DNA from 3 places in the Paraburkholderia sp. FT54 genome. Region 3 is predicted to be linked to each of the others. Evidence: riboswitches for the same ligand, from Rfam matches in the RefSeq annotation. Region 3 holds a riboswitch; each other region holds the start of a gene.

Region 1 (7,908 bases), 2.0 Mb from region 3:
TCATCTATGCAGCGGCGCTTTGGCTGATTCCGTGATTCGCTCGCGCACGCGTCGGGCAAAAAAGCGACGGCGGCTGGGCATGACGTTTGCTCGATCTAGCATTCAACCGCGTGACCGAGGAGAACGTGATGGAAAAGACGAAGCAGGACAACAAGGCGACTGAATCCGCCGCGCACGACGCACTGGCCCTGCTCGAGGCAGATCATCGCGCTGTCGAAAAATTGTTCACGGCATTCAGGAAAGCCGGGGACGATGATCTTGAAGCGAAGTCGGCACTCGCGCAGCGCGCTTGCGAGGAGCTAGCCATTCACGCCATGCTCGAAGAGGAACTGCTCTATCCGGCTGCGCAGGAGGCGTTGCCTGACAGCGACAAGATCGACGTCGAAGAAGCGTACGTCGAGCATTTCCTCGTCAAAACGCTGATCGCGAAGTTCGAAACGCTGAAGGCGGGCGACAAGGGCTTCGACGCGACCTTCAAGGTGATGAGCGAGATGGTGGGACATCACGTCGAAGAGGAAGAAGGGGAACTCTTTCCGGAACTGCGCAAGTCAAATTGCAATCTCCGCGCGTTGGGCGAGAAGATGGCGAAACGCAAGGCGCAATTGCAGAGCAAGCTCGATGCGGTGGGCAGCAGATCGGTGGGCGACAAGACCGCGGTGCTTTAGGACCAGTGTCGCACGACGTCGAAACCGGAGGAGGGCACGGCGATGGAGAGCGAGCCAGTGGAACAAACCGGCGGATGTGCGTGCGGCGCGGTACGATTCCACGTCAGCGCGCGGCCGAGGCGAGTGTCGATATGCCACTGCATGACGTGTCGACGAATACATGGCAACGTGTTCGGCGGTTATGCCATGTTCGAGCGCAGCGCTGTGGCGTTTTCCGGTGCGACGCAGGCGTGGCAGAGTTCGCCCGGGGCGCGAAGGCATTTCTGCCCGACATGCGGATCGGTCGCGTTCATGGAATATCTCGACAGCGACGAATTGGACCTTCCGCTGGGTGGCTTCGACCGGGTCGGCCTGTATGAGCCGAGCTACGAGCTTTGGTGTTGTCACAAGGAGCCATGGCTGCCCGCCGGTGTGCGCGCGGAATATAACGAAGACAGACCCACGGCGGACGAGTAACGAACGTAGCGGTGGCGGAATGCCGGAACAAATATCGCGCGAGGCGTTGCGCCGCTGGCAGCGTTGACTGCGTGGCAAGAGGTTATTCGATCACGGCAAGCCCATGCAACGGCTGCCGATCAATCACTGTGTACGTTGCTTTAAAGGCGGGCGATCCCGCCGTCTATCTGATCAAACATGAACCGCAGGCGCGTCGCTCTCCCGGCAACAACGGGAAGCGATGTCTGCGCCGTTTCAAGTGCTGTCATACGCTGGCGCCAATAGACGAGTCCGAGCACACTATTGGCGACGAGTTGCGGGAATATGTGTTCGAGATGAGTCAGATCTTTTTCAAGCTGATGTTGCGTATTGGCCTGGTCACCATTCATGATTTTCTCCTGCCGATAAAGAACGGGCTCATCAACGGGATGTCGGCATCCGTCCCATAGCGTCGGGAACGGGGCGCATTCGTGGTTCGGGCACGGGTCCTCTTTGCGTGTCCGATATTTCTCGCACACGAACTCCCGCTAACACCGACGTCCGGACTAGTTGCGTTGCGGCGACCTCAGCAACGAAAGGCGGCGAGAGACGATTCGGACAGAACGATACAGAAACGCCTTCGTAGAGCGAGCGGCCAGCGCCGCCATTCTCTCTCCGGTCTTATGATCAAGCGTGCAGATCTGGAACGGCCGCGTGTCGGAAGGCCAAAGGCTGCATGGTTATCGAGTGGATGAGAGTCTGAACCTCGGCGTCAACTCTCTGCCAACGCCGCTGAATAACGCCATTTGCTTGCTTTCGAATCAATGCGGGCGTCGTTGACGCGTCGTATTTCCTCCCGTGCACGATCCGCCTGTTCGAGCGAGAGTGCCTGGGCCTGACGCGACAGAGCATACTCGCTCACATTGCCGGCCGTACGTGGTGCAGTTTTGATTTGTGATCGCATGATGATTCCAGAACGAGGGGCACTGAGCGCGACCCATCTACCGACTGTATACCCATCGCCCGGTGCAAGCACGCTTTCCTTTACAAAGGTCAAAAGCTGAACGGCCAGGGCCCATTTTTCTCGAGTGCGAAACGGCGACACGGTTGTCGGCTATGCGCAGCCTGGGTGCCATACGCTGCGGAAGTGGATGAGGTCGACCCTGCGATGTTTGAGTGCGTCCCGGAGCGAGCGCGGACGCCACGCGCCTTGAACGTACTTCGAACTAGAACAGCGGATGCTCGTGCGGATACAGCGCCGTCCTGAGAGCGAGGCCGCCGAGGACAACGAAGATGACAGCGGCCAGAATGTGGACCGCCTTGGTTGGCAGGCGGTCGGCGAACTTGTGTCCCAGGTAGATGACGGGCACGTTTGCCAACATCATGCCAAGCGTGGTGCCGGCGACCACCCCGAAAAACTCGTGAAATCGCGCGGCCAGGGCGATCGTCACAACCTGCGTCTTGTCACCCATCTCCGCGAGGAAAAACGTCAGCGCCGTGGTGCCGAACACCCCCATCGGATGCGTGGTCGAAACCGCCTCGGCCCCGTCGAGCTTGTCGGGGATCAGAATCCAGACGGCCATGACGGCAAACGATGCGACGACGGCCCAGTTCAGGACCGTGGGACTCAGTACGCTGGCAAGCCACGCGCCCAACGCGCCGGACGCAGCATGATTGACGAGCGTCGCGGCGAACACGCCGAGAATGATCGGAATGGGCTTGCGATACCTGGCGGCCAGCACCAGGGACAGCAGCTGGGTCTTGTCGCCTATTTCGGCTAGGCCGACCACACTGGTCGAAACGAGGAACGATTGCATGGTTTGTAGGCCGGGCCGCGCGATAAGTACACGATGACGCGCATTCCGGCGACCCGGTCAGGTCGGAATGCGAGTCATCGGTCTTGCCAGGCATCGTGCTGTGCACGCCATGGCGGTCTGTCGACCCCCAAGTATGTTGACGGGCACCCTCGATCATTGCGGTCGAGGCGGCTACTCCCCAATGAGTTGCGCGATTCTACAGTGTCCTGACAGAGTGACGCAAATCGTCAGCTTTCCGACAGGCGGCGCGATGAGCAGGATCTGCGCGGAGCCACGAACGCGGAATCCAGGAGAGGAGGCCGGCAAGGGCACACATTGGCGCGACGACGATCGAGGCGACCGTTCTACACAACGTTCTTATACGCGACTGTAGTGGACGCCGCCATTCCGCAGGGAACAAGAACTCGAAAGTCGCGCGCATTCCTCAACAGGATTGACGATGTTCGTGGCAACGCGTCCGCGCCGACATTTCCATTTCGGGTTGACACCGATGAGCGTCATTGGTGCAGCTTCCCCGCAGTCTCAATCGCGGCGGACATCGTTTCAAGGAAATCTTCACGCCGCTTGTCCGCCTCGAACGACGGCCAACTAATATCTTTTGCGACCTAATTCCACCGAAAAAATATATTGGACGTCTTAAGTGTCCTCTCGCACTATTCGTACCTTCCCAGCCGCACGCGCGCGCCATTGCGAGCCACTGGCGGCACTCGGTGCGCCGTCACCATCCGTAACGGTGCTTGCCGGCCTGGGCACAATTCCAGTCTTGACGACCCCAATACCTGAGGACACAGATGCCTGACTATCGATCGCGAACTTCGACCCATGGCCGCAACATGGCCGGCGCCCGCGCCTTGTGGCGCGCCACCGGAATGAAGGACGGTGATTTCGGCAAGCCCATTATTGCGGTGGTGAACTCGTTCACGCAGTTCGTGCCGGGCCATGTGCATCTGCGCGACCTGGGCGCGCTGGTGGCGAGAGAGATCGAAGCGGCCGGCGGTGTCGCCAAGGAATTCAACACCATCGCCGTGGATGACGGCATCGCCATGGGTCACGGCGGCATGCTGTATTCGCTGCCCTCGCGCGAACTGATTGCCGACTCGGTGGAATACATGGTCAACGCGCACTGCGCCGACGCCATGGTCTGCATCTCCAACTGCGACAAGATCACGCCGGGCATGCTGATGGCCGCCATGCGCCTGAACATCCCCGTCGTCTTCGTCTCCGGTGGTCCGATGGAAGCGGGCAAGGTCAAATCGCCGACCGATGGTCAGGTGATCGCCAAGATCGACCTGATCGACGCAATGATCAAAGCGGCCGACCCGAAGATCAGCGACGCTGAAGTGGCGGAAGTCGAGCGCAACGCCTGCCCGACGTGCGGCTCGTGCTCGGGTATGTTCACCGCGAACTCCATGAACTGTCTGACCGAAGCGATCGGTCTGGCGTTGCCCGGCAACGGCACGATCGTCGCCACGCATGCATGGCGCAAGGGTCTGTTCGAGCAGGCCGGCCGCCTCGTGGTGGATCTGTGCCGCCGCTACTATCAGGAAGAAGACACGTCGGTCCTGCCGCGCAGCATCGCCAGCAAGCAGGCGTTCGAGAACGCCATGACGCTCGACGTGGCCATGGGCGGTTCGACCAATACGGTGCTGCACCTGCTGGCAGCGGCGCAGGAAGCCGGCGTCGACTTTACGATGTCGGATATCGATCGCATCTCGCGCAAGGTGCCGTGCCTGTGCAAGGCGGCGCCCGCCACCGACAAATACCATATCGAAGACGTGCATCGTGCCGGCGGCATTCTCGGCATTCTCGGCGAACTGGCGCGTGCGGATCTGCTCGACCTGTCGTGCGGCAACGTGCATAGCGGCACGCTGGGCAATGCCATCGCCAGATGGGACGTCGCCGGCGGCGCGGGCGAAGAAGCGCAGAAGTTCTTCCGCGCGGCTCCCGGCGGCATTCCGACCACCGTTGCGTTCAGCCAGGAAGCCACGTTCGCGTCGCTGGATACCGACCGCAAGACCGGTTGCATCCGCAGCAAGCAGAACGCGTATTCGAAAGACGGCGGCCTCGCCGTGCTCTACGGCAATCTCGCGGAGAAGGGCTGTATCGTCAAGACCGCGGGTGTCGACGAATCGCAATGGATTTTCTCCGGGCGCGCGCGCGTCTTCGAGAGCCAGGACGACGCAGTGGAAGCCATTCTGGGCGACAAGGTCGTGGCGGGCGACGTGGTCGTGATCCGCTACGAAGGCCCCAAGGGCGGCCCCGGCATGCAGGAAATGCTTTACCCCACGTCGTATCTGAAATCCAAGGGCCTGGGCAAGACCTGCGCGCTGTTTACCGACGGCCGTTTCTCCGGCGGTTCGTCGGGGCTGGTGATCGGACACGCGTCGCCCGAAGCCGCCGAAGGCGGCACGATCGGTCTGGTGGAAGAGGGCGATGTGATCGAAATCGACATTCCTCACCGCAAGATGCATCTGGTGGTGTCGGACGAGGAATTGGCGCGCCGTCGCAAAGCCATGGAGGCACTCGGCGACAAGGCCTGGCTGCCGGTGAACCGTGAACGCGTGGTGTCGCAAGCGTTGCAGGCCTACGCCGCGCTGGCGACCTCGGCCGACCGTGGCGCGGTGCGGGATATCTCGCAACTCAAGCGCAAGTGAGGCGGGACGGCTCTGGCGCTGTGAGGCGATCAGGGCCGAAGGGATCGATAGGCGGCGTGCTGCCTATCGGTCGCGGCGCAATGAGACCGGCCTACCGGCTCGATACGCATCGTAGAAACAGAACCCCGATATTTGTTCGTCATGCCAGGGGTGTCATCGCCGGTGCGATGAGGCGGGACCGCTCCGTACCGTGATGCCGCAGCCATCAGGACGACGCGAGGCGACGCGGGACAACGCGAATCACGCTATCGCGCTGGCGCGCGCGCTCACGCATGAGTCGCGGAACGATGACGGCGTGGGCCAGTGTATGAAGCGCTGCTTCGGCGGGACGGGTTCCTGCCATCGCCCAGAATCCGGATCGGACGGCGGGCAAGCGGCTCTCGTCGCCGCAAAACAACGCGGCTTCGACACGCGACGTATTGGCCGAAGCTCGAATCGCCTCATTCGCACCTACGCAGTTCCAGCAGAAGGATCCCAGCGCTCGAGACGAGGATTTGACGAGATGGATGATCATGCCGGCGCCGTCCCCATCCCGATGACGGGCGATCTCCCAGGAGAGCAGGCCGTCGAATACCGGCAGACCAGGGGTCCATGCATCGACCTCGGACTCGGCAAAGCCCCACAAGCGCAAGCCGACGCGCAACGCGGCGCCTTCGGCGGGTAGCGGCCGATTGTCACGACGTCCGCTGATTTCAAGCGCGTTGGAATTGAGATTTCGCATACTGTCGTACTCCTTGCTGTTCAGTAGGTTGATAGTGTGGCGGCCCATAGAGTCAAATCGTGTCCCGATCGATCCACAATTTTTTTCGTTGTCCACCAAAGCGTTCGATCCTCGTTGCCTTTCGAAAATGATCCATGACGCTTAATGCGAGATCTGTCAGGACGCATTCGAAGAACGCTTGTTGGAGCGATATTCCGTGGGCGTTGTCGCGAGGTATTTGCGGAACAGCTTCGCGAGTTGTCCGCCGCTGCCTATCCCGCAGCGGCGCGCAATCTTGTCGACCGGCAGCGTTGTCTCGGCAAGGAGTCGGCAACTCGTATCAAGCCGCACATACACCAGGTAGTCTGACGGCGTCACACCTATCTCGGCTTTGAAGCGTCGCAGAAAATTGCGCTCGCTCATGGCAGCGAAATGCGCTGCTTCGTCGATTGCAATCGGCCGGTCGCTGTTCTCTTCAAGCCACCGCGCCGAGTTCCGGATTCTCTCGCTCACATCTCGCGAGGCCGCTCTGTATAGGAACGCTGTGAATCGCGTCGATGCGGGCGGTGCGACGCACTCGGCGGCTTTACGCGCGATCTCCGCGCCGAGATCGTCCTGAATGACACTCAACGCACTCTGCAGCGCGCTCGCTGCATCACGTAACGCCTTCGGATCGAGACCCTCGCGGCGCTTGACGTACGGCGTGCCGTCGGCGGCAAGTCCGATACCTGATGCATGCGCAAATCCGGCCGCTTCGAGCAGCAACTGACCCTCGGCGATGGGGAGCACCAGATCGCTGTGGAAGTAGGCTTGGCGGAGCCACATCAGCAACCGTTCATCACGGACGGCGCTCTGTATGCCCGTGCCGCCGGCGATGAACAAAGCATCGAAACTCAGGGCCTGGCGGCATGCCTCCACACTGTCAGTCCAGACAAATACCGACGATGAGCTGGCGATCCGGCCGCCGGCAGTCGACAGCAGCCGGACCTCATAGCGCGTGGCATTGCGTGGCGAACTGTCGGCAAGCGCATTGGCCGACTGAAACGCTTCGACAATCGATGCTGTTTCAGGAAGCGCAAAGCCGTTGAATAAGGCAATGCCAATGTGTTTCACTGTGTTTGTGTCGGGCAGAGTGTGTCCTTTTAGGGCGGTGATATCTCGAACGTCGGCAAAGCAATGCATCCCGCTTTACTGCGGAAGTCAAATCCCTTCCAATTCAAGCTGGTGAATCTCACTGCCTGTTGTGCACAAAAGAAAATCACCAGGCTTAAGGGAATGGGCTCGATCAGACGGTTTGCCCATTTCATTTCCTCGTGTTCGAAGTCGGCACAGCGAGAAGATAACCGTGCGTTCGGACAATCGCTGTCCCATTCAACTTTCGAGTTCGTCCGTCATATCGAGACACTTTTTGTCCCGTTGGAGCGGCGGGGGAGCCGGAGCGAATTCTGTCGGTCGGGCGACCTGAAAAAATGAAAATCGATCTTTGATACGGTCGCTTAAGATTTGCCGCTGTTTGCCGTTAACAACGATGTCGTAACGCCTACAACTTATCGAAAGTTCCTCTGCATGGACATTCTTGACAGCAAGATCATCAGCGTATTGCCCAATGCCGACTCGAGCGCTGAGTATCTCAGCACGCCGGCTGTCCACAAGAAGCT
Region 2 (7,908 bases), on a different replicon from region 3:
TTCCATAACTACGCCCACCTTTTTTCAGGAAGAATCGACTTCGCGGTTTTCGGCCGCTTCACGGATGTGGAACCTGCCTCGCAACATCCCTGCGAGGACGCGGTCACCTTGACTTTAGGGAGGCAAGACAGGTCCTCAATAATCGCACATTCCCTCGTCGGCCCTTCGCAGCATACCTCGTTGCAGCTCTCGACAAACGCCATCAGAGTCGTTTCAAGCTGTCGCATTTCCTCCAGCTTTGCGCGCACTGCGTCCAGATGCACGTGCGCCATGTCACGCACTTCCACGCAAGAGCTGACTCCGTCCTCAAAAAGTTTTGACCAGTAGGCGAAACACGGCCGGATGTGAATGCCTGTGTCAACGGCGCCGAACGCCCATCAAGGGGGATTCGAACGCGCTCGAGCTTGGGCTGACAGGATGAACCCCGATTTGGGGTTCGTCGAATCACGTCCGCGAGCATTCAGTCGCTAGCGGGCGCAGCCGTCGGTGAATCAGTCGTCATCGTCGCCATGATGATGACGTTCCCATCCACGGTGGCGACCGTGGTCATGCCACCTGCGCTCGTCATAATCCCCTTCATAGCGGTAACTGTAGCCGTAGACCGGAGCGGGTGCGTAAACCACCGGTGGGGGAGCCTCGTATACGACTGGGGGTGGCGCGACATAGACGGGCCCGGGCACCCCCAGATAAACTCCGATGTCAGCGTGGGCGAGAGCCGCACTGGATGCGCACGCAGCGGAAAGTCCCACTGCCAGAAAAAGGGTCGCGTGTTTCATGGAGTTCTCCTGTCCTGCTCATTTCTGCCGGCCGCCAAACAATGGCGAACGACGCGGATTTTAGGGCTGGCGCGCGGAAGCAGGTGCGGCGGAAATGTCAAAACTGTATCCGGCAGTAACCCGCTGTGATGCTGCCGGTACCGACCATGCCTACGACGCGGTCAGGGAGTCGCCCGAGACACGGACACGTTCACCGACCTGAACATGAGGCTGTGTCGTGTAGGTGAAATTCCGGTAGCTGCCGTCCTGCATTCTGACCTGCACCTGGTAGGTCGTAGACTTGCGCACCGCATGCTCGATGCCATTGCCCGCAAACCCGCCACCGACCGCGCCAGCAATCGTTGCCAGAACGCGACCGCGTCCTCCACCGACCTGATTTCCCAACAGCCCGCCAGCGACAGCGCCGCCTACGGCTCCGAGCCCCGTCGTCGGCTCGGGGTCCTGGACAGCGTTGACGGCGACAACCTCCCCGGCATTCGGGTCAACTGCTACTGGCCTTGGAGCGGGTTGAGCCTGACTTTGATAGGTATCGTTGTTCGCATACCTCGGAGCCTGCTCAACCGGAGCGCTACGGTGATGATGGACGCGCGGCTGGGCTGGCGCCTCCTGCGTCGCACGTTGTTCAACGTACTGTTGCGGCGACGTGACCGGCGCGCTGGCGAGCGGGGCGACCGCCGCAGCAGCTTGCGTCGGAGGCGCCGTAACAGCTCGTGAAGTGGGCAGCATTCCGGTCATCGCCGCGATACCGGTCGCGCTGGCGAGGATAACGGCCACGGCCGCACTCGCGACCAGGGGATGGATGCGACCGCGCGGCGGCATGTTCGAGGCAACGTTCGTGTTCATTGCGAGCTCCACAGGGATGTGCCTTCAATAACGTCACAGCAGCGAGGATGGTGCACCCGCAAGCACAATGCTTTGTAAGCATTTGTACCGTCCTGGCCTCGCAATCCGGCGCGCCTGAAAGCTCAGACGCCCCCAGAGCGTGACAGTGACGATGGAAGTGCCGCGCGTCAGTTGGTTAGGCTCGAAGCTCAGGCGACGCCGGAATATGTGCCTCCACGCAGCCGTCCGGTTAAAACACTGGATGCGCAGCCGGATAAAGCGCCGTTCTCAGAGCCAATCCGCCGAGCACGACAAAGATAATCGCCGCAAGAATGTGAACAGCTCTTGTCGGCAGACGGTCGGCAAACTTGTGCCTAAGGTAGATGACCGGTACGTTCGCCAGCATCATGCCCAGCGTTGTTCCCGCGACTACGCCGAAGAACTCGTGAAAGCGCGCGGCCAATGCGATGGTGACGATTTGAGTCTTGTCACCCATTTCGGCGAGAAAGAATGTGAGCGCCGTCGTACCGAAGACGCCCATCGAGTTTTTCGTCAATACCGCATCGGCGTCGTCCAGCTTGTCCGGAATGAGAATCCACACTGCCATCACCGCGAATGACGCGACGACTGCCCAGTTCAGGATGCCTGGGCTTAAAACACTCGCAAGCCAGGGCCAAAGCGCACCGGATGCGGCATGGTTGATGAGTGTCGCGACAAGCACACCAAGGATGATGGGAATGGGCTTGCGATATCGTGCAGCCAGCACCAGAGACAGAAGTTGGGTTTTGTCGCCGATTTCGGCGAGGCCGACCACACTGGTTGAAACAAGGAAGGATTGCATGGGTTGTGAGAGCCGAGTCGCGCCGTAAGAACGCGATGACGCGCATTCCGGCGACGCGGCCAGGTCGGAATGCGTGTCATCGGTCTTGCCAGGCATTTAGCTACGCACGCCATAGCGGGTCTTTCGACTCGCCAAGTATGTTGACGTGCGCCCTCGAACATCGCGTTCGAGGCGGCTACTCCCCAATGAGCGGGTGCGCTTCTATCGCGCTAGGTGTTACAGAAACAAGTCGCCAGAATGAAGCGGCGGCGCTCCCCATCGATTCAGGTGTCCTGCGTTCGCGGCTGTTCGGACGATAACACTGGAGAATCGCGCTGCAACTTGGCCTCGCGCCGCGCCCGGTCGTTAATCACCTGGTGGCGCCGGTAGTCAGTCATCTTCTTCCACGCCCGAATTTCATCGAGTGTGCGAAAAAGACCCGACGCACAATTTGGTCTTCCCATCGAAGGCACAGACATCGATGCACGGCGACTTGACCGCCATGGGTCAGGCTGCCGCGTATGAAGGTCGCACTTCAACGGTGACATGCGACAGCCCCTTGAAGCGCCTGAGCACTGCGTGATAGAAGCGGGAGTCGCGCTGCGACTCACTCGTCGCCACTGACACCACGGCACTCATATGACCAGGACCCACCCGCCACACGTGCAGGTCGACAACCTTGTCGCCACGGTCCTCGATAGCGTTCCGGACGTTCTCGGCCATGCGCCGGTCGGGATTCATATCGAGCAGGATTGCACCGGTGTCCCGCATCAAGCCGTACGACCAGTTTGCAATCACCAGCGCACCGATGACCCCTGCGAGCGGGTCCATCCAGAGCCAGCCAAATGCACGTGCCAGCAGGAGACCGATGATAGCCAGCACGGAGACAGCCGCATCAGCCATCACATGGATGTAGGCCGACCGGATATTGTGGTCCCGGGTCGCCGCTTCATGCGCGTCGTCGTGGTGGTCATGTTCTTCGAATTCGACTTCGTGCTCGCCGTCCGGCATCCGCACGATGGCCTTGAAAGCGTGCGGCTCAGGAATGTCTTCCTTCGATTCCAGATAGGTGCCACGGTCAGCCAGCTCGAATACCTGTTGTGTCCCATCGGGGCGCAGCGTCGTAACGGACACCGCTGAAGCGTCGAGTCGCGAACCCTCAGTCGCCGGCGTAATCCGGAAAACGGGGGGAACCCCATCCTCGAAGATGGAAACGGCAAACACACCGGACGGCGCGAAAATCTTCTGCACCTCGTCTTCATGAGCATGGTCGTCGTGACCATGCCCATGCCCATGCCCGTGTCCGTGGCTATGACCATGGCCATGACCATGGCTATGGCCGTGGTCACCGCCGCTCAGCAGCCACACGCTTACCAGGTTGACCAGCAGGCCGACCACGGCGATAGGAATCGCTTCGCCGAAGTGAATCGGTACCGGCGACATAAAGCGCGAGACTGCCTCGTAGCCAATCAACACCGCAATCATTGCAAGCACGATGGCACTCGAAAACCCTGCGAGGTCGCCGAGCTTGCCGGTACCGAACACGAAGCGGGAGTCCGTGGCATGTTTGCGCGCGTAGGTGTACGCGAGGGCCGCAATCAGCATGGCCCCAGCGTGCGTCGACATGTGCAGGCCGTCGGCGACAAGCGCCAGCGACCCGAACATACTGCCGCCGACGATTTCAATCAGCATCATCGCGCTGCACAGGGCAATCACAGCCCACGTCTTGCGTTCGTTTTTTTCATGACCGGCACCCAGAAAGATGTGGTCATGTCCTGCGCCGAATGCGGCGTCTTTGAACTCACTCATTTTTGACTCTACTTGAAATAGCTGTGAACAACTTCGATGAGCTGTTCGGTCGCGCTGTCACCTGGTTCCTCGCCGCTCTCCGCATCGACAAGATGATTTCTGATGTGGTCCTCCAGCACGACGGCGAGCAGACCGTTCATCGCCCCTCGACAACTCGTGATTCGTTGCAGGACGTCTGAGCAGCCGTGCTCTTCCTCGAGCGCGCGCTCAATGGCTTCAACTTGCCCCTTGATACGGCGAACCCTGTTGAGAAGTTTCTGTTTTTCCTGAACCGTGTGACCCATCGCGCCCTCCAAATACCCCCTACGGGTATATAATTGCCCTCAGTCTACCATAGGGGGCCAGGGTATTGGTTGTTCAGGCAAAACTTTCCGTGCTCGCGGATTTCACTGGATACTTCCCGAACCTGGTTAATGTCTCGTAGTCCGTCAACCCATGCACGCACGCCACAACGCCGCTTTCACCGCAGTTCTTGCCGCCGCGCTGTTCGGCGCGACGACGCCTCTCGCCAAGACCTTGCTCGGTTCTCTGTCGCCGTTCATGGTCGCGGGTCTGTTCTATCTTGGTAGCGGCGTCGGTCTTGCCATCGGAATTCTCTTCCAGCGACTGCGCCGCACGGCCGACGAACGAGAAAATGAAAGCCGGATTCAGCTCGCCGAAGTGCCCTGGCTTCTTGGTGCCATCGCAGCGGGCGGGATGGTCGGGCCTGCGCTGCTCATGCTCGGCCTCAGTTCGACTCCTGCCGCAACCAGTTCCCTCCTACTGAATCTCGAGAGCGTTTTCACCGCGGTCATCGCCTGGGTGGTATTCCGCGAGAACGTGGACGTACAGATATTTCTCGGGATGGTGGCAATCGTGTTGGGTGGTGTCGTCCTGTCGTGGCAGCCGGGTGCCGCAGGCGTCTCGCCAGGTGCCCTCCTCGTGGTCGCAGCCTGCGTTGCGTGGGCGGTCGACAATAACCTGACGCGGAAGGTGTCGACGAACGACGCGATGGTCATTGCCTGTCTGAAAGGTCTTGTCGCCGGCTCAGTCAATCTGTGCATCGCGCTGCTTCTCGGCGCGCATCTGCCAGGCGTCGGGAAGATTGCGGCTGCCATGCTCACCGGCTTCGCCGGCTACGGTGTGAGCCTGGTCCTGTTTATCGTCGCCCTGCGAAATCTCGGTACCGCCCGAACCGGCGCGTATTTTTCTGTCGCCCCGATATTCGGCGTCGGGCTATCCCTTATTCTCTGGCCCGAGGTCCCGTCGGTGTCTTTCTGGATTGCGGCTGCGCTCATGGGCTTGGGAATCTGGCTGCATATCCGTGAACGGCATGAACATCCGCACACTCACGAGGTCCTGGACCGCAACCATCGGCACCGGCACGACGAACACCATCAGCACACGCACGACTTTGAGTGGGATGGTGAGGAGCCGCACACGCATCCCCACCAGCACACGCCTATTACCCACACGCACGCGCATTTCCCCGATATTCACCACCGCCATATTCACTGACGACGGAATCGAATCTTCGCTTGGAAAGCTCGACGGTCGGTGCGTTCTGCGCCGGCCGTCGGACATCGGCTCGTCACAGGGGCCATGGGCCCCCCAATCCTCTTCCAGCCAGTTTCGAGGATTCCGGGTCGGCACCGCTGCGGTCCGCCCCATTCCAATCCGCGTTCAAAAATTGATTCTTGTAGAGTTATCTACCATGTTGTAACGTATACAACATGAATCGACTTAACGACTGGCTCCTGCTCGTGTTGTCGCTGCCGACCGATAACGCAACGGCCCGGATGCGCTTCTGGCGCGCTCTCAAGGCCAAAGGTTGTGCTGTCTTACGGGACGGGGTCTATCTGCTGCCTGCGACCGATGCCGCAGAAGCTGAACTGTTGGATCTTGGAACCAGCATCGGGGAAGCCGGAGGAGCGGCCCACGTCGTCGGCACCACTAGCCGGGGAGTGGACCAGGAGGCCGAATTCCAGTCCCTGTTCGACAGAACCGACGAGTACGCAGCTTTCGCGCGGTCGCTGGCGGACGCAAGAAAAACCCTGTCGGACCTCTCTCCCGCCGAAATCACCCGCTTATTGCGCCGTGTTGGCAAGGACTTCGAGGCCATTTCAAGCATCGACTTTTTTCGGAACGAGGCATCTACGCGGGCCGAGGCCGCCTGGCAGGACTTCGTTGTGGTGGCGAACACCGTCCTGTCGCCGGGGGAACCTCATCAGGCCGAAGGTGCGATTGCGGTACTGCGTCGCGAAGACCATCAGGGCCGGACGTGGGCAACGCGTCAACGCCTGTGGGTCGACCGTGTTGCCAGCGCGTGGCTCATCCGGCGTTTTATTGATTTTCGGGCACGCTTCCTGTGGCTCGCGTCGCCGAGCGAGTGCCCGGACGATGCGCTGGGCTTTGACTTCGACGGCGCTGCGTTCACACACATCGGCGACCGCGTGAGTTTCGAGGTGCTGGTAGCCAGCTTCGGCCTTGAAGACGAACCGGGGCTGCTTAAGCTGGGCGCGCTGGTGCATGTACTCGATATCGGCGGCCCGGTCGTACCAGAAGCGATTGGCTTCGAAGCGGTGATGGCGGGGGCAAAAGCTCGTGCGTTGACCGACGACGAAATGCTCGCCGAGATGAGCAACGTCCTTGATTCGCTGCTCGCCCACTTTGCCGCATCTGAAAAGACTGACGCCGGGAAACGTCCATGAGCACGGTCACGCACGCGGCGCCCACTTATACACTGGGCCAGCTCGTCCGCTACATGCTGCGTCTCGGCACCGTTGGCTTCGGCGGCCCGGTCGCCCTGGCCGGCTATATGCACCGCGACCTCGTGGAGCGATGGGGCTGGATTAGCGAAGCAGACTACAAGGAAGGGCTCACTCTCGCACAACTGGCGCCCGGGCCGATGGCCGCGCAACTGGCCATCTATCTTGGATATGTGCACTTCCGGGTGCTGGGCGCCACCCTCGTCGGAATTGCGTTTGTCATTCCCTCGTTTCTGATGGTGGTGGCGCTCGGCTGGGCGTATGCGCACTTTGGAGGCCTGTCGTGGATGCAGGCGGTGTTCTACGGTGTGGGAGCGGCTGTCGTCGGCATCATCGCGATGAGCGCCTACAAGCTGACGACAAAGACAGTCGGCTCGGACAAGCTCCTGTGGGCGATTTTCCTGACGCTGGCCGCCGTCACGTTCATCACGGAGTCCGAGATTGCGTGGCTCTTCATTGCAGCAGGGGTTATCGGGTGGTTAAGACGTGCTCCACCGAAGTGGCTCACCAAAGGTTCCACGCATGGAATTGCGGCGGCCTATCTGCCGACGCTGAGCGGCGTACTCAGCGGCCTGGACCTGCCGCTGCTCGGCCAGATAGGACTGTTCTTCGCGAAGGCCGGCGCGTTCGTGTTCGGTTCTGGTCTCGCCATCGTGCCGTTCCTGTATGGAGGCGTGGTCACTGAGCACCACTGGCTGAATGACCGTCAGTTTGTCGACGCGGTTGCGGTCGCGATGATTACGCCTGGCCCAGTTGTCATCACAGTCGGCTTCATCGGATTTTTGGTCGCGGGGTTTTCGGGGGCCTGCGTCGCTGCGCTGGGGACCTTCCTCCCCTGCTATCTGTTCACTGTACTGCCAGCGCCGTACTTCAAAAAATACGGAAAGCTGCCGGCCGTCAAGGCATTCGTCGACGGCATCACGGCCGCCGCCGT
Region 3 (7,908 bases):
TATAGGCGATGGTCGGCGTGAAAGTCCACGTGTTCTGCCCGGCATTGGCGAGCCGGTTCGGGTTATACGCACCGGTCGGCGCGTAGATCTGCACGCTCAATGCGACATGATCGGTCTTGGTCAGGTGATAGCCGGCAATGACCGGCGTGAAGAAGAAATCGGCGAACTGCGTGCCGTGGTCGTTCGGCAAGCTGCCGTGAAACGACGAGATGTTGGTGTACTGAACCGGCACGCCGAACGACGACGCGAAGTTCCAGCCGCTCGCGGTGATCCCCCATGTCTTGACCGCGGCGAGGATGGTGTATTCGGCCGTCGCGTTGACGCCTGCCGTGACCTGTCCAGCGATCGGAATCGACTTGCTAGCGCCTAACGAGCCTTCGTAATAGATCGTAGCGGCTGACACGATCCAGTCGCTGGTGGGCGGCACGACGCCGCCGTATGGCGTGACCTGCATGCCGGTGATCGGGCGGCCGATGCCGCCTTCAGTCGCCCACGCTGTTTGGAAAAGACTCACGCAAACGGTGCTCAGAAGCGCGCCCTTGCACAATCCGGCAACGAGTCGCCTGGCTGCGAGGAAACAGTTAGGTTGACTCATGATCGTCCTCATTGAATGAAAGTTCGGCATTCTCATTCCTGCGGAACCGCATCTGGGCGAGCTGCTTCGGCGAGCCGCACCGCGCGCGTTGGCGTCCGCGTCGGGCTTCGCGCACAATTGGCGGCGGTGGCCGGCGCGCTCGTCTGCGCCGCCGCTTGCAAGCACGGCAACACGATCAACGCCAATCCGGCGATCCAAGCCTGGATTCCCGCGCGTTTTAAGGACAGCATCGAGAAAGTGCCACGGAAGATTTGCGGCACGCCGATCAGGCTGTGCGGGCCAAGCGGCACGGTGGGTCGAAGCAGCAGGTCGTTGGTGTGCGCACTCGCGCCGAACACACTCGGCGTGTAGTAATTCTGGAGATTGAAAGAGGCAGCGAGATTGAGCGGGTTATTGCTTTTATTAGCGTCGTCGGCGGATGCCTGAGAGAAGCCCGGCGACGGCATGAACGCGGCGGCGCATAACGCCCCCACCCCAAACGCGCAGTTGTAACCCATTATCGAGCCTCGTTTTACGGGTATTTCTTATAGGCGATGAGGCGCGCTATGTCACTTGAACGATCTGGGAAGGCGGTGCAGCTTGATACAGGCTTTGCATGAGCGCTCCTTGAAACGAGAAACGCCGCATCAAATGAACCATGCGGAAAGAAGAAGATTCACCACGCTGGCATCGTTAGGAATACTAGCAACGATTCTGGAAGTGACAGAGATAAATTTGTAACACGGCCGAAAGCCAGGCCCATTCGCGTTCAATTTCCCGCTTATTCGATTGGCATTTTGTTGTGGCCGGACAGGCTCGACCGTCATGTCGAAAAAATCCCACAACGGCTGCAATAACCGCGCTGGCCCATTAGACTGGCGCTCGCTCAAAGTTCGACCCACCGCTTTCGATGAGGCTTTCATGATTCGCACGTTGCATCGATATTGCATCGCCTTCACCGTTGTCCTTCTTTCCGCTTGCTCCGTGACGCCGCGCCAGGACGAGGTATCGCAGACCGGCACAACGACGGCCGCCGCGTTGGCGTCATGGAACGACACGAAGACCAGACGCTCGCTCGTCGACTTCGTTACGCTGGTGACGACGCCCGAGTCCAAGGACTTCATCCCGCGCGCCGACCGGATCGCCGTGTTCGATAACGACGGCACACTGTGGCCGGAGCAACCCGCTTCGGTACAACTGGTGTTCGCGCTGCAACGGGTGAAGACGGTGGCCGGGCGGCATCCGGAATGGAAGCGCCAGGAACCGTTTCGCTCGATCCTCAAAGGCAATCTCAAGAATGTGGCGGCAAGCGGCGACGCCGGCTCGATGCGGGTATTGGCGGCGGCGCACGCCGGCATGACGGGCGATCAGTTCGCCGCACTCGTGCACCAATGGTTCGATTCGGCGAGCGACCCACGCTTGAACCGGCGTTACACCGATCTCGCGTATCAGCCCATGCTCGAGTTGCTCGCCTATCTGCGCGCGAACGGCTTCAAGACCTATCTGGTGACGGGCGGCGACGTCGAGTTCGTCCGCGACGTGGCTCAGCGCATGTACGGTATCCCGCCCGAGCAGGTGATCGGCAGCACGGTCAAGTACCGGTACGGCCAGACTAACGGCGCGGTCTCGCTGGTGCGCCTCGCGCAGGTCGACACGCTGGTCGACGGCTCGGCCAAACCGCTGGCCATCGATCGCGTGATCGGCCGACGTCCGGTGATGGCGTTCGGTAACGCGGACGGCGACGCGCCGATGCTCGAATGGACCTCGGCAGGCGACGGCCCGCGCCTCGCCGCGCTCGTGCATCACACGGATGCGGAGCGCGAATACGCGTATGACCGCGCGGCGAAGAGCGGCAAGCTCGACAAGGGTTTGGACGAGGCCGGCGCGAAGGGCTGGCTCGTCATCGATATGAAAGATGACTGGAAGACCGTGTTCAAGCCGGACAGTGCGACGACGGCAGTGTCGGCGTCGACCACGCCTGCAAAGAACTGAGCGTGAAACGCAGAAGGCCGCTGGTGAGCGGCCTTCTGCGAATGTTCGCCTGGTTCGCGGTGACTGGCTGAGCAGCGCGCCTAGCGAGTCAGCGTAATCGCCAGATACGCGGCGTACAGCACGCCGCAAACCAGCAGCGCCCAGACCGGCACGCCGCGCTCGCGCACGTTGATGCGCAGCCAGGCCGCGGCAGCGAGCGTGATCACAATGCCGGTCACCACTTCGATGCGCGGCACCCACGGCGTCAGCAGAATACCGATCGCGGGCAGCAAGGTGCCCTGGAACACCATTGCACCGGTGATGTTGCCGAATGCCAGCGTGTCCTTGCCGCGGCGAATCCACAGAATGCTGTTGACCTTCTCCGGCAACTCGGTGGCGATCGGAATGATCAGCAGCGAGAGCAGCAGCGGCGACACGCCGAGCACCTGCGACACGCCGCGCACACCATGGATGAAGCCTTCCGCGCCCCATACCAGCAACGCGACGGCGAGCGCCAGTTGCACCGCGATGGTCGCGAGGTTGGTCGGCACACCGAGGCGCGAGATCAGCATCTTGCCCGGCGCTTCGGTGCCGTGACCGGCATCGACTAACTGATTGGATGCGCGGAAGGTCATCACCACATAGGTGACGTAGACGCCGACCAATGCCACGCTGAAAAGCGCCCGCACGATCATCTGGTCGTGCGGCACGTACATCGCGGCGGCGGCCAGCACGAACGCGCACAGGAAATAGTTGAGGTCGCGCGCGAAGCCCGTGCGTTCCGGCGCAACCCAGCCGCGCGCGCCGCGCGAGCCGAGAACTGCGAGCGTCATGAGGAAGGTGGAGAGGGTGGAAAGCATCAGCGGCGCGCCGAGAATCGCGCCGACGCCGATCTCCTGATTGACCGCGCTATCGCTCGTGCCGCCCGCGATCGCGAGCAGCGGCACGAGGGTCTCGGGCAACGCGGTGCCGACGGCGGCGAACAGTGAACCCGTCACGCCTTCGGAGATCTTGAGGCGTTCGCCTAGATGCTCGAGCGCATTGGTGAAGAGTTCGGCCGCCACCAGAATGATGACCAGCATGATGGCAAGTTCGAACAGGAGACCGGTCATGCGCGGAGCTCCGCAAACACGCAGAGGCGCGGCGGATGGACTGGGAGGGGGCAACGATTTTTCACAGGGCAACTCCGCGGTCGGACGCAGATGACAACCAATGACGCACGCCCCCGTCCGACCGGAACGAAGCAGTGCGTCAATGGTCTCGCCAAACCGACCCGGTCGAACGCGCCATGACCCGCAGGTCAAGTATGTTGACGCGCTCTCCTTCAAAGGATGAAGGAAGGCTACTCCCCAGTGACCGGGCGATTCTAACGGCAAGGGACGCTTTCAACAACCTTGTTGCGGCGAAGGCGTTTGAAATATGGCGCTTAAAGCGCTAACCACTCGGCCGCGAATCGAACGGGTTTAGTTGAAGTGATATTGCACGCCGATTGTGAAACTGTTATTTGTTCTTTTGGTGCCGTCGTGATTGCTGGTGTCGGTTGTCCATTCGCCCACTGCGCTTACGTGTTTGGCGAACTTATATTCGACGCCTAGACCCCAGTGGAAACGTACATCCGGCCAGTCTGTCGTCAATCCAGCACGTACATATGGCATGAACTGATTGAACGGCATGCCGAATTTCGCATCGATCCCGCCGTCTTTATATGTTGCCGAGCCGTGATGCAAATCAGCGAAAGCCTCGGCGCCCAGCACGAAGCGGTTGACATCGAAGTTGTATCCAGCTGTGAAACCGGGGAAAACCGTGGTGTGCGACGATTTGTTGACGACGCCCGAAGCATCGGAATTATTCACGCCCACCTTGAAACCCACATAGGGACCCGCAAACTCGCTCACGCCCGTTTCAGGAGCCACTGATTGCGCGTGGACGAAATTGGATAGCATCGTGATCGATGCGGTTAGAACCAGCCGGGTTATTTTGTGCATGACCTGCGAAATAAAACAATCGGCGCGCGAATACTTTCGCAACACCTTTATTGATCAGGGAAGTGGATGTCGAAATACCGCTCCGGAATATCCACCCGTTATGCAATTTGCAGACCAATGCATGCTAATTATGCGGATAGGATGCGGCAATGCGAAATTTCCGCTGACAGACGCTCACACTTCCGATTTCTTAATCGAAGCGCAGATACGGCGAACGTTTTTAGGACGATTCCGCCGATGTGCACGAGATCGTGGGCGGTCGCCGGTGAGCTATGCGCGGGAGTATCGGATGTTGGGGGCGTCCGTCGGAACACGACGAGACCGTAAAAAGACAAAAGGGCTCAGCGCATTCTTCTGTCTGTCTGTGTAAGCCCTGGAGCGAGATCGACTCTTTATGGTGCGCCCGGCTGGGATCGAACCAGCAACCCCTGCCTTCGGAGGGCAGTACTCTATCCATTGAGCTACGGGCGCTTCAACACGAAAGCGCGGCAACCAGAGCGGATGCGACGCCAAAGCGAGACCGGAAGGATACCCGGTTTCGGCCACACCGTCCACCGGACGGCCGCAATGGCGGTATCCGGCGCCTTTCGGCCGACTCTCACGATGCGGGTAAACGCCTGCTGAACACCGCGCCGCGCCCCTCGCCGCCGTCGAAATGTTGCGTCTATAATCGTCCTGGCTGATTAAAGAACAAGAAGTTGCCGTCACGCTGTACCGCTCACATACCCACGGAGACGAGACAAGCATGAGCGAAGCACCACACGGAGCCCCGATCAAAACCCCCGGACAGCTCGTCGCCGCGATCATTGCCAGTTTTGCGGTACCCATCGTCATCATCGTTTTGCTAGTGATCTACGTCGACAATTCGACACGCACCGGCGCCGGCACCGACTCTCTCTCCGAAGCCGAGGTCACCGCCCGCATCAAACCGTTCGCCCAGGTCGACATTCGCGACGCCAACGCGCCGCGCGTCTACAAGAGTGGCGAGGAAGTCTACAAGGCCGTTTGCTCTGCGTGTCACGCGTCGGGTGCGGCAGGCGCGCCGAAATTCACCAATACCGCCGACTGGGCACCGCGCATCGCGCAGGGCTTCGACACGCTGCTGCACACGGCGCTCGCCGGCAAAGGCGCGATGCCGCCGCGCGGCGGCACCAGCCCGGACGACTATAGCGATTTTGAAATCGCCCGCGCAGTCGCCTACATGGCGAACAATTCCGGCGGAAGCTTCCCTGAACCGGCTCAGCCGGCGCCGGGCGCGGCAGCGGCGGCATCCGGTGCAGCGGCAGCAGCGCCGGCCGGCGCTTCGGACGCGGGCGCGGCTCAGGCCGCCGCGGCGATGGCCGCCCTGGCCAGCGTGCCGCAAGCAGCCGCGCCAGCAGCGGGCGGCACGCAAAGCGCGGACGCGTCGCAAGCCGGCAAGGCGTTGTATCAGCAGGTTTGTCAGGCCTGTCATGCGGCCGGCGTGCTGAACGCACCCAAGTTCGGCGACAAGGACGCCTGGGCGCCGCGTCTGAAGGAGCCGATGGACACGGTCTATAACTACGCGCTGCACGGCAAGGGCGCGATGCCTCCGAAGGGCGGCTCGACCGCCTCCGACGCGGACGTGAAGGCCGCTGTCGACTATATGGTCAGCGCGGTGAAGTAAAACGCTCGCGGCGTTTGCCGCACCACTAAAAAATCCCTGCACCGCGTCGCCGCCGTGCAGGGATTTTTTTAACTCGGTCGGCATACAGGCCTGCGCGGTTCGCGTCGTGCGTCAGGCTGGCTGCTATCCGGGGCGACCGCGAGCGCAACGTTCGCAGCGCCCGCTCAAGGCTTCTGCAACAGCGCCTTCAAACTTGCGAGCCGGTCTTTCGGCGACATCGGCGCTTCTTCGGGCGTCGGCGGCGGGGCGTCGTCGAGCAGCATTTCGGGGATGAAGCGCGACGGCTCGCACACCACCGTCTCTCTCGCGCGCTTGCGCTTCTTGCACCAGTTCAGATGCAGGCTGCGCTGCGCACGCGTGATCGCCACATACATCAGGCGGCGCTCTTCCTCGATGCGCGCGTCGTCGATCGGCTCGTCGTCCGGACCGCCGCGATGCGGCATGATGCCTTCCTCGACGCCGACCAGAAACACGTGCGGATACTCCAAACCCTTCGACGCATGCACCGTCGAGAGCCGCACCGCGTCGGGATCTTCCTCGCGGCCTTCGAGCATCGACATCAGCGCCACGGTCTGGATCAGGCCGAGCAGATTCTTGCCGGTGTCGCCGAGACCGTCGGCGGTGTCGTAGCCGGTGGCTTCGTCGTTACCGGCACCTTCGGGCTCGGCCTTCGTGCCTTTACGCTTGAGCCACTCCATGAACTCCAGCACGTTTTGCCACTTCGCCTGCGCCTGACGTTCGTCGAACGCATCGTAGAGATAGGCTTCGTAGTGAATCGCATCCATCAGTTCGTCGAGCAGCGTGCCGGCGGCGTCCTTCTCGGCGCGATCGGTGAGCCGCTGCATGAAGTCGCAGAACACGCGCATGGGTTCGATCTGCCGCGGCGACAGACGCGCCTCGATGCCGCCCATATACACCGCCTCGAACAGCGACACCTTGGCCTGGCCCGCGAACGAGCCGAGCGCCTCGAGCGTCGTATTGCCGACGCCGCGGCGCGGTGTGGTGATCGCGCGGATGAACGCGGGGTCGTCGTTCGCGTTGGCGATCAGACGCAGATACGCGCAGATGTCTTTGATTTCGGCTTTGTCGAAGAACGACTGGCCGCCGGACAGCACGTACGGAATCCGCTCACGCCGCAACACCTGCTCGAAGATGCGCGCCTGGAAATTACCGCGATACAGGATCGCGTAGTCGCGGAAATTCGCGCGCCGTTCGAACTTGTGCGCCGACAGCCGAAACACCACGGACTCGGCCTCGTGCTCTTCGTCGTTGCACGGCGTGACGGTGATCGTGTCGCCCATGCCGTGTTCGGACCACAGCTTCTTCTCGAACAACTTCGGATTGTTCGCGATCACGTTGTTCGCGGCGGTCAGAATGCGCACCGTCGAGCGGTAGTTCTGCTCCAGCTTGATCAGATGCAGCTTCGGAAAATCCTTGCTGAGCTGCCCGAGATTTTCGAGCGTCGCGCCGCGCCAACCGTAGATCGCCTGATCGTCGTCGCCAACCGCCGTGAACGCCGCGCGCTTGCCGGCCAGCAGTTTCACCAGTTCGTACTGGCAGGCGTTGGTGTCCTGATACTCGTCGATCAGCAGATAGCGCAGCTTGTTCTGCCAGCGGTCGCGCACCTGCTCGTTCTTCTCGAAAAGTTCGGCGGGTAGACGAATCAGGTCGTCGAAATCGACTGCCTGATACGCGTGCAGTGTCGCCACGTAATTGCGGTAGACGATCGCGGC

What was found. A riboswitch is a leader RNA that binds a small molecule or an ion and turns the genes downstream of it on or off. The one in region 3 is predicted to bind manganese.
Region 1: another riboswitch for manganese. It lies ahead of RI103_RS09840 (TMEM165/GDT1 family protein); the one in region 3 lies ahead of RI103_RS00370 (sodium:calcium antiporter).
Region 2: another riboswitch for manganese. It lies ahead of RI103_RS20075 (TMEM165/GDT1 family protein); the one in region 3 lies ahead of RI103_RS00370 (sodium:calcium antiporter).

What each region holds. Positions count from the first base shown of each region.
Region 1 is NZ_CP134195.1:2,092,510-2,100,417, forward strand. Features, by position in the region: gene RI103_RS09815 (TIGR00366 family protein) at 1-35, shown strand, start outside; gene RI103_RS09820 (hemerythrin domain-containing protein) at 129-665, shown strand; gene RI103_RS09825 (GFA family protein) at 708-1,121, shown strand; gene RI103_RS09830 (hypothetical protein) at 1,262-1,489, opposite strand; gene RI103_RS09835 (hypothetical protein) at 1,852-2,043, opposite strand; gene RI103_RS09840 (TMEM165/GDT1 family protein) at 2,306-2,896, opposite strand; yybP-ykoY riboswitch at 2,925-3,088, opposite strand; gene ilvD (dihydroxy-acid dehydratase) at 3,688-5,550, shown strand; gene RI103_RS09850 (hypothetical protein) at 5,756-6,367, opposite strand; gene RI103_RS09855 (helix-turn-helix domain-containing protein) at 6,428-7,432, opposite strand; gene RI103_RS09860 (WYL domain-containing protein) at 7,817-7,908, shown strand, end outside.
Region 2 is NZ_CP134196.1:163,534-171,441, forward strand. Features, by position in the region: gene RI103_RS20065 (hypothetical protein) at 492-776, opposite strand; gene RI103_RS20070 (glycine zipper 2TM domain-containing protein) at 927-1,619, opposite strand; gene RI103_RS20075 (TMEM165/GDT1 family protein) at 1,849-2,439, opposite strand; yybP-ykoY riboswitch at 2,455-2,635, opposite strand; partial or broken gene RI103_RS20080 (DUF1289 domain-containing protein) at 2,703-2,922, opposite strand; gene dmeF (CDF family Co(II)/Ni(II) efflux transporter DmeF) at 2,926-4,227, opposite strand; gene RI103_RS20090 (metal/formaldehyde-sensitive transcriptional repressor) at 4,236-4,511, opposite strand; gene RI103_RS20095 (DMT family transporter) at 4,663-5,724, shown strand; gene RI103_RS20100 (chromate resistance protein ChrB domain-containing protein) at 5,940-6,917, shown strand; gene RI103_RS20105 (chromate transporter) at 6,914-7,908, shown strand, end outside.
Region 3 is NZ_CP134195.1:85,530-93,437, reverse strand. Features, by position in the region: gene RI103_RS00390 (transporter) at 1-595, opposite strand, end outside; gene RI103_RS00385 (hypothetical protein) at 628-1,092, opposite strand; gene RI103_RS00380 (hypothetical protein) at 1,222-1,497, opposite strand; gene RI103_RS00375 (HAD family hydrolase) at 1,496-2,566, shown strand; gene RI103_RS00370 (sodium:calcium antiporter) at 2,647-3,657, opposite strand; yybP-ykoY riboswitch at 3,740-3,908, opposite strand; gene RI103_RS00365 (outer membrane beta-barrel protein) at 4,009-4,530, opposite strand; tRNA gene RI103_RS00360 (tRNA-Arg) at 4,926-5,001, opposite strand; gene RI103_RS00355 (c-type cytochrome) at 5,276-6,175, shown strand; gene RI103_RS00350 (UvrD-helicase domain-containing protein) at 6,340-7,908, opposite strand, start outside.